DNA from 3 places in the Neptunomonas sp. ABH4_499 genome. Region 2 is predicted to be linked to each of the others. Evidence: predicted binding sites of a transcription regulator. Region 2 holds the regulator's gene; each other region holds the start of a gene.
The links. Region 2 encodes PhoB, which activates phosphate uptake and scavenging genes when phosphate is short. Its sites were predicted from a motif close to TGTCATANNNNTGTCANA; they were not measured.

Region 1 (3,283 bases), on a different contig from region 2:
AACAGGGCGTTGTCGTGGATGACGGTGTGGCGTGTCGCCTAGCGGAAGATCACTTTTACGTAACGGCAACCACCAGTGGTGTGGATTCGGTGTATCGTGAGATGACCAAGTGGAATGCACAGTGGCGACTCAAGGTGGATATTGCCAACGTGACCTCAGCGTATTCGGCGTTTAATGTGGCAGGCCCGCTAGCGCGTAAAGTGTTGGAGCGGGTATGTGACGATGTTGACCTCTCCAACGAGGCCTTCCCTTATCTTGCCTACCGAGAAGGACACATCAATGGCGTGCCAGTACGCTTGATGCGCGTCGGCTTTGTTGGGGAGCTCGGTTACGAGATCCATATGCCAACCCTGTACGCGTTAGGTATCTGGGATATCTTGATGGAGCAGGGTGAGCCTCTAGGGTTGAAACCTTTTGGTGTTGAAACGCAGCGACTGTTAAGGCTTGAAAAAGGCCATATCATCGTCGGCCAAGACACGGATGGCATGTCCCATCCTGGTGAGTTATCTCTGGCTTGGGCGGTGAACCGTAAAAAGCCTTTCTTTGTTGGCTCGCGCTCGGTCGATATTGTGATGGCCAGAAAGCAAACGCGTAAACTGGTGGGCTTTCGCTTAGGCGCTGAGCATGCCAAACCTGAAGAGGGGCACTTGGTGCTCAACAAAGCCGGGCAAGGCAGCGACATCACCGGCAATGTGACCTCGTGCGAATATTCACCCACGTTGGATGCGTACATCGGTATGGCGTTTGTCGGTGTGGATCAACAAAGCGTGGGTCAGCAGATACCGATTCGCGTAAACGGCCTAGAAGTGTGGGCGGATGTGGTTGAACTCCCTTTTTATGATCAAGATGGCGCAAGACAGGAGGTGGCCTAATGACTCAAGCACTGGAAAAACAACGTGTAAGCTTCGTACCCAGTAAAAATGGTCTGGCCGCATCCCATCTTGAAGGCTCCCTTAAACTAACTGACATTACGGTGCAAACCCGTATGGGCGTTAGAGGCCGAAAAGCCCCCTTGTTTTTGGAGCAAGAGGGTGTCGCACTGCCGATTAAACCCAATACCTTAACCGTATTACCGCAAGGGGTGCTGGTGCTAAGGCTCAGTCAAACAGAGCATTGGTTGGTAGACATCAGCGGTACTGCAAGTGATGGGTTAGAGGCGCTGAATGTGGCAGCCCAACACCAAGCGGAGCTCTATCCCCTGTACTGCCAACACAGCCACAACGCCTTTACGTTAAAAGGCGCTCCATTGGCTGACTGTTTGGCCAAGATCTGTGGGGTCGATTTAAGCGAGTGTGTGTTCCCCATGGGGTCTGTTGCGCAAACCTCCGTCGCCCGTGTTAATGCCATCATTGCTAAGTATGAATGGCAAGGCGAGGTTGCGTTTTTGATCCTATCGGATGTGGCTTCCTCCCATTACTTATGGGATGCCATCATCGATGCCAAAGCGGAATTTGTTGACTGATTAAACACACCCACCAAGAGGGTTAAAAGGAGTAAACCCTCTTGGTGGATTTCGTTATTTTCGGGTGTTGAGTCCAATCAGTTTATACAAAGGGCAAAAGCCCACGATGCCTGTGATCAAAGGCACTAACCCAATCCATCCCCATGCTGTTTGTGGCCCAACAAACACGAGACTCAAAATTCCTAAGCCAATTAAGATGCGAATCACACGATCCATCAAACCTTCATTCATCATGCTGAACTCCATTGGTTATTTAATATTAGTTTTAACTAATATTGTGTTGGTCGCTATGATGTAGATCAACTTACAAGCGCCATCGTTTTGTCAAAGAGCTGTCACTCAACCAGATTAGGCTTCTCGGTACTTTCCTAATTGATAAAAGGATGTACCACATGATACGTAAGGCTTTACTGGCAACATGGATATTGAGCAGCTCTGTTATCGCGGCAGACAATGAAGGTACCGAGTACTCGGCAAGCTTAACTCAGCATGCGCAATTGGCGGCACAATCCTATGTGTTACCCCCTAAATCGGCACCTGCGTATTTTAATCAATCTGGACGCTTTACGGATCAAGGTAGCCAACGCCAAGAAGCCCCTTATGCCATTTACGATGAGGCGACAGGGTTAGCACGCCCGTTTCCTGGGCAACCGTTACAAGGCTTTTCGGGCATACGCGCACTGGGTGATGATCGCTTCCTAGTGCTCACGGATAACGGTTTTGGCACCAAAGCGAACTCAGCGGATGCGCTATTGATGTTTCATGAAGTCAAAGTCGATTGGGAAACGGGCCGAGTCATGGTCGAGAAAACCACCTTCCTGACCGACCCCAATAACCAAGTCCCCTTTGTGATCACAGATGAAACGGGCGACGAGCGCTTTCTAACCGGCGCCGATTTTGATCTTGAATCGATTCAGCCTGTAAGCGATGGTTACTGGATCGGTGATGAATTTGGCCCTTGGTTGATCAAGGTGGATAAAAACGGCGTCGTTAAAAAGGTACTTGCAACCCAAGTAGGCGAAATACTTTATCAATCCCCAGACAATCCTTTCTTAACCCTTCAAGACCCAGACAAGGAAGCACCTGCGGTAACCACTAAGCGTTCTGGTGGGTATGAGGGCATGGCGATCTCTAAGGATTCTAAAACTCTGTATCCGTTATTGGAAAAGCCCATCTTTGATGCTGAACAAGGCGCCTCCGAGACAGTGAATGGCACGCCTGTGCTGCGCATTCTTGCATTTGATATTGAAAACGAGCAATGGAAAGACGACGTACTCTTTTACCCACTCGCGGATGCAGCCCATGCGATTGGAGACTTCAATATGATTGATGAGCATCGCGCTTTAATCATCGAGCGTGACAGCGGGCAGGGTGACCCAGCAGAAGGTTGGTCCGATAAACCGGCTCACTTTAAACGCATTTACCTAGTGGATCTGACCGATAAAGATGAGCACAACGTGCTTCGTAAAATCGCCTACATCGATTTGATGAATATCCAAGATACGGATGGTGTCGCACCAAGAGGATCAAAAGACGGTCGTTTTACCTTCCCATTTGTCACGATTGAAGATGTGGATCGCATCGATGAAAACCGCATCGTGGTTGCCAATGATAACAACTTCCCCTTCTCGGTTGGGCGTGAGCAGGGGCGGGCCGATGACAACGAATTTATCATCCTGAATGTGGCGGATTTTCTTAAGGCCAAATAAGTCTTATTAGCTTGCCAAGCTGAACCAATCTCTGATGACAAAGTCGATCCTTAAACCGATCGGCTTTTTTATTGGAGTAGGGATGATCTATCGCAGTGCGTGGCTTGGATGT
Region 2 (3,283 bases):
CAATCTTGGGTTGTGGCGCGCACGATTATTCCGGTTACCACGTTGATCGGCAGCGAGCGTCAGCTGTATGGCATTGGTCAGCGCTCGCTTGGCAGTGTGCTCTTTAAAGACCGCACCATGCGCCGCGGACCACTCCAAACCGCTCGCCTAAAAGAGCGTGAGCATACCTTATGGGCACGTCGCTCGGTGTTTTGTTTATCTGGAAAACCGCTCTTAGTGGCCGAGGTTTTTCTTCCCCCATTGGAGCAGGTAGACTACCAACCGCACCGTTTTTAATCGTTTTCGGATCAGGGAGCAGGCATGGCTGCAACGGACACTTACCCCACCCTTAGCTTAAAAGAACGCTTATCCGTGTACGTGCGCCTGACGCGCTTTGATAAGCCGATTGGCAGCTACCTGCTACTATGGCCAACGCTATGGGCGCTTTGGATCGCCTCTGAGGGGGTACCGAGTGTCTCTTTATTACTGATCTTCGTTGTCGGGGTATTTCTGACCCGCTCCGCAGGCTGTGTGATCAATGATTTTGCGGATCGCCACATCGATGGTCACGTTAAACGCACAGCAGGACGACCGTTAGCGCAAAAGTTAATCAGCTCAAAAGAAGCCTTGGGGCTTTTTGCGGGGTTAATGATCGCGGCGTTTATCTTGGTGCTCTTTACCAACGCGACCACGGTGTTGATGTCCTTTGGGGCGCTCTTTTTAGCTGCGTTATACCCGTTTATGAAGCGCCATACTCATCTGCCCCAAGTGGTCTTAGGGGCTGCCTTTGGCTGGGCCATTCCGATGGCGTTTACCGCCGTTAACGAGACGCTTCCGCTCACTGCCTGGTTGATCTTCCTAGCAAAAATTTTGTGGACCGTGGCTTACGATACCCAATACGCCATGGTGGATCGGGACGATGATCTCAAAATCGGGGTGAAATCCACCGCGATTCTGTTTGGCGAGCAGGATAAGGTCATTATTGGCCTACTGCAGCTGTTGGCGATTGTCCTGTTAGCCTTAGTTGGCGTCTTGGAGTCGCTGGGGTGGATCTACTACGCAAGCTTGTGTGCGGCCATCGGCTTCTTTGTGTATCAGCAAACTCTGATCCGTGATCGGGACCGCGATGCGTGCTTTAAAGCCTTTTTGAACAATCATTGGGCCGAATTAGTGGTTTTTGCCGGAATTGTTTTACACTTTATGACAGTTTGATGTCGATCTGTCATATTTCTGTCACATAAAAAGACTGTAATACTCGCGACTTTTTAGGATCGAACAAAAAGCGTAGAGGCGCCCACATGTCTGCAAGTAAAACCGTGCTGATCGTCGATGACGAAGCACCGATTCGTGAAATGATTGCCGTAGCCTTGGAAATGGCTGGATACGAGTGCATCGAAGCTGAGAATGCGCAGGATGCGCACGCAAAGATCATTGATCGACAGCCGGACATGATCCTGCTGGACTGGATGATGCCCAACGTGAGCGGCATCGAACTGGCCCGCCGTCTACGCAAAGATGAAACCACGGCCGATATCCCGATCATCATGCTGACCGCCAAAGGCGAAGAAGACAGCAAAATTAAAGGTCTGGAAGCGGGTGTGGATGATTACATCACCAAGCCGTTCTCCCCGCGTGAACTGGTGGCGCGCCTTAAGGCCGTTTTGCGCCGCGCGACACCAAAAGGGATCGAAGAGCCCGTCACGGTTGAGGGCCTAACGTTGGACCCTATCTCACACCGTGTGACCGCCGGTGGCAAAGCACTAGAGCTTGGCCCGACCGAATTTCGCTTACTGCAGTTTTTCATGACCCACCAAGACCGAGCTTACTCTCGTGGTCAGCTGCTGGATATGGTGTGGGGCGGAAATGTCTATGTAGAAGAGCGAACCGTTGATGTGCATATCCGTCGCCTTCGAAAAGCACTTGGCAGCGATTATGATCATCTGGTACAAACGGTGCGGGGAACAGGGTACCGTTTCTCAACTCAGGTCGCCTAATCTGCGTTTTTATCCGCAAGTGATCGGGTGACAGCTTTAAGGGCGTCGACCAAACGCCCCGTTCGCCTGAATGATGTGGAGTCACATGCAAAGTTTTCCTAAAGCCGCCATCAGTCAGTTAGTGATGTATGCGGCGATCTTCGGTGTGATCGGTTTGATGTTCGGATCGATCAGTTGGGGCATCGTGATTGGCCTTTTAGTGTGGGCGTTTTTTCAGCTCAAACAGCTGGCCCGCCTTCAAGCTTGGCTGCACAATCATGATCAACCGGTTCCCGAATCCGATCAGGTGTGGGGCGAGTTGTTTGACGACCTACATCGACTCCAAAAGCGCCATCATAAGCGCCGCCTTGAACTCAAAAAAATCATCAATCGCTTTGAGCAATCCTCGGCTGCGCTGCCCGATGGCATCGTCATCATCGATCAAAATCACAACCTCGAGTGGTGGAACCGCGCCGCCGAGCAACTTCTAGGCTTCAAGCACGGCAGTGACCGCGGTATGCCGGTGATGAACTTACTGCGTGATCCGCGCTTTATTCGCTACTATCGAAAACATCAGTACGATGAGCCGATTCAGCTGCCAAGCCCTGTTCAATCGGACACCATTTTACAATATCAAATCATGAAGTTTGGCGATAACGATCGCCTGTTGGTGGTGCGTAACATCACGCGACTGGTCCGCCTAGAACAAACCCGACAGGACTTTGTGGCCAACGCCTCCCACGAGCTGCGTACGCCGCTTACGGTGATCCGCGGGTATCTTGAGACCTTCCAAGATCAACCATTACCCAACGCGATGCAGCGAGCCCTCAAGCAGATGCTGGCCCAATCCAACCGAATGGAAAATCTGGTCTCTGACTTATTACTGCTTTCAAGACTTGAGTCGAGCCAGCAAGTGCACGATGAGCACCCCATTGAGCTGGGTGCGTTGCTCTCGACCATTCACCATGATGCATCGGTGCTCTCACAGGAGCGCGGCCATACCCTGACCTTACAAGCCGACGATGAGTACGATCTGTTAGGCCAACCACAGGAGCTGCACAGCGCCTTCTCGAACCTGGTGTACAACGCGGTGCGTTACACGCCGAATGGTGGTGAGATCCACATACGTTGGTGGGTGGATGGTAAAGGTGGGCATTTCTCGGTGAAGGATAACGGCATCGGGATCGACTCAATCCACATACCTCGCCTAACCGAGCGATTCTATCGGGTGGATGAAGGCCGCTCGACCGCCACAGGCGGCACGGGGCTGGGTCTTGCGATTGTGAAACACGCCCTCTATCGACACGGGGCGCGCCTAGAGATTCACAGCG
Region 3 (3,283 bases), on a different contig from region 2:
CCAAGACCATCTGGGCTGTTGAACATGTTTTGTTCGGTGATGTTAGCGGAACCTGCGTACAACGAGTCCTTATGCACGGCCGGGTTGCCTGCGAGCAGGTACAAATCCCACTCAAAAGTGTCGGAAGTATGATCCTCACCTGCTGGCGTCCAACGAATGATCTGACCGTAGTGGTTGCTCTGACGTGGGTTCGGGCCATTCAGAGGTTGCGCCTCTTTGTTGCCACGATGCTTGTTATTGGTCAATGCGCAGAACACTTGACCCGTATGCGGGTTGTGGGTGATCCACTCTGGGCGGTCCATGGACGTCGCTTTCAACTGTTTAGCCGCTTTACGCGTGTGTACCAGCACTTCCACTTGGTTGTTAAAACCGTTTGCTTTGGTCAGCCCGTTTTTGCCATGCGTCAGCTCTACCCAACGGCCTTTACCGTCGTGCTTGCTGCCTTCACTCGCTTCACCGTCAAACTGTGCAACGTACAGTGTCCCTTCATCCAGAAGGTCCGCATTGGCTTTAAGGTCGTTCGGGTTAAAACGGTTTTTAGAGATGAATCGGTAGATGTGCTCACCACGCTCATCATCACCCATGTACACAACAACACGGCCATCTTTATTCAGAACAACATCGGCGTTCTCGTGTTTGATGCGACCGAGCGCAGTACGCTTTTTCGGTGTAGATGATGGATCCATTGGGTCGATTTCGACTACCCAGCCAAAACGGTTGGCTTCTTGAGGGTTTTTAGCAAGGTCGAAACGCTCATCGTATTTCCACCACATGTTGCGATCTTCGTTGGCTTTTACACCGTACTCTTTAGCGACATCGGCAGGTAACTTGCTTTCGTCGGATGCGCCAAAGTAATTATGGAAGTTCTCTTCACAAGTTAAGTACGTGCGCCATGGGGTGTGGCCGTTTGCGCAGTTGTTAAACGTACCTTTAACCAAGCGACCCTCTTTGTCGGCGTCGGTTTTAACCGAATCGTGCCCTGCTACAGGCCCCGACAACTCAAAGTCCGAGTTCGCGTGTAAACGACGGTTGTATTTAGAATCTTTCACATACTGCCACTGACCTTGAGCATCACGTTTAAGCTCTACAATGGTGACACCGTGTGCAGCTTGCATCTTACGTACATCATCAAGATTACGTGTCGCGTCGGCACCAATCACAATCTCGTTGTTGGTGTATTCGTTGTTTACCGCCAGTACCGCACGGTTAGGGTCTTCGCTGCCATCGGCTTTTAACAGCGGGAACAACGTCATACCGTCGGTGTTGTCACCAAACTGTTTTGCTTGGTCTTCAGCGGTTTGTTTACCAGAGTGATCAAACGATGGCGCACCCGCTAATACCGGGTCACCCCAAGACATTAAAACCGTGTGGCGATAGCCTTGTGGCAGTTTGATGGTGTCTTCAGTAGACGCTGGGATGCTTTCGAACCCCATCAGTTTCGTTGCACCCATGGTATCTGCTACAGCTTTAGCCAGTGGATTGGCAAAAAAGCCGGCTGCAGAAGCAACCAAAGCGGCTTTGGCTCCACCGCGTAACAACGCGCGACGACTCATCGCTTTGTCGATCAGCGCATCGAAGTCGGTAGAAGGAATCATGTCGGTATCTTGTGCATTTACGTCATTGTTTTTCATAGTTATCTCCTTAGCGATGCGAAGATGTTAGAGACAATTTGTGACACGACGATGACATGGTTAAACGCTTCTTTACGGATCTTTACAACACTTTGTTCAACCTTTTGAAACAGTCACAGTCTGAGTAAGTAGAAAAGTAAAGACAGCTGAACAGGAGATTCTTATGTCTTTTATGCGATTGAACCGATCATTCTTAGCGGCAAGCTGCTTATCAGCAGGTTTGGTTCTTGGTGCAGCGCCGTCGGCGAATGCTGATGTCAATGTCGGGGCATCCATCGTTATCCCATTTACTAATGGTATGGTGAGCATCAATGTAGGTGACACCTTGTACCGTTTTTATGATGGCTTCTTTTATCGCCCTATGGACGATGGTCATCACTACAAACGAGTAAAAGCACCAAGGGGCGCTTTAGTGCCCAATCTCCCCAAAAATGCGAAGCATTCAAAAGGGATGTATCAAGTTGGGGATACCTACTTCCGTCATGAGAAAGACGGCTACCGCGTCATCGACCCTAAAGAGATGAAAAAGGGTCAACACGCAAACAAAGGTCATCAAGGCAAAGGCGAGCCCTACTTTACTGGCGAACCAGAGTCCCGACGCAACAATCATTAACGCCGCATAACAAAAAGCCATTCAATCGAATGGCTTTTCTTTGACTTTAGCTTAAACGTTTTGGTCGGTATCGAGGCCTAAGAACCCGCCGGTTTGATGGGCCCACAGCTGGGCGTAGATCCCGCCTTTTGCGATTAACTCGCTATGAGTGCCTTGTTCGACAATCTCTCCTTTGTCCATCACGATGAGTCGATCCATCGCCGCAATGGTAGAGAGTCGATGTGCGATGGCCACCACGGTTTTACCTTCCATCAAGGCGTACAAGCTTTTTTGGATTGCGGCTTCTACCTCAGAATCCAGCGCCGATGTGGCCTCATCCAGTACAAGAATAGGTGCGTCTTTTAACAGCACCCGAGCGATCGCTATGCGTTGACGTTGCCCGCCAGAAAGTTTTACACCGCGCTCGCCCACTTGGGCATCCAAACCCACGCGGCCTTGTGGATCGGTCAGAGTTTTAACAAACTCTGAGGCTTCCGCTTTTTCAAGCGCCGTCAGTACATCTTGTTCGCTGGCACCTGGTGCACCGTATAAAATGTTGTCACGGACAGAGCGATGCAGCAGTGATGTGTCTTGAGTGACCATGCCAATTTGACCGCGTAAGGACTCCTGACTGACGTCTCTGATATCTTGCCCATCAATTAAGATGCGGCCCGATTCGATGTCGTAGAAGCGCAATAACAAATTAACCAGTGTTGATTTACCTGCGCCGGAGCGCCCCACCACACCAATTTTTTCGCCAGGCTTGATGGTAAGATTCAGGTTATCCAAAACACCAGAGCCTTTGCCATAATGGAAGGCGACGTGATCAAAGGTCACTTCCCCTTTGGGTACGGTCAATTCGCGGGCATCAGGTTTGTCTTCGATCTCAAGCGGTTTAGAGAGCGACTGAATACCATCGGCTACCGTGCCGATGTTTTCAAAGAGTGCGCTGATCTCCCACATGATCCATTGCGCCATACCATTAATCCTGAGCGCAAGGCTGATCGCCACTGCAATTTCGCCAATGCTGATCTCATTTTTGGTCCACAACCAAAGCGAG

Region 1: a site for PhoB is predicted at 1,785-1,802, ahead of ACXAF9_RS06790 (esterase-like activity of phytase family protein). Genes of this name have one in related genera too.
Region 3: a site for PhoB is predicted at 1,671-1,688, ahead of ACXAF9_RS07400 (PhoX family protein). Genes of this name have one in related genera too.

The regions. Positions count from the first base shown of each region.
Region 1 covers NZ_JBSWXK010000005.1:111,170-114,452, forward strand. Annotated here, with positions in the region: gene ACXAF9_RS06775 (2Fe-2S iron-sulfur cluster-binding protein) at 1-872, shown strand, start outside; gene ACXAF9_RS06780 (sarcosine oxidase subunit gamma) at 872-1,462, shown strand; gene ACXAF9_RS06785 (YgaP family membrane protein) at 1,517-1,696, opposite strand; gene ACXAF9_RS06790 (esterase-like activity of phytase family protein) at 1,855-3,171, shown strand.
Region 2 covers NZ_JBSWXK010000024.1:7,709-10,991, reverse strand. Annotated here, with positions in the region: gene ACXAF9_RS17085 (chorismate--pyruvate lyase family protein) at 1-276, shown strand, start outside; gene ubiA (4-hydroxybenzoate octaprenyltransferase) at 301-1,191, shown strand; gene phoB (phosphate regulon transcriptional regulator PhoB) at 1,278-1,973, shown strand; gene phoR (phosphate regulon sensor histidine kinase PhoR) at 2,059-3,283, shown strand, end outside.
Region 3 covers NZ_JBSWXK010000005.1:240,342-243,624, reverse strand. Annotated here, with positions in the region: gene ACXAF9_RS07400 (PhoX family protein) at 1-1,631, opposite strand, end outside; gene ACXAF9_RS07395 (DUF6515 family protein) at 1,795-2,244, shown strand; gene ACXAF9_RS07390 (ABC transporter ATP-binding protein) at 2,296-3,283, opposite strand, start outside.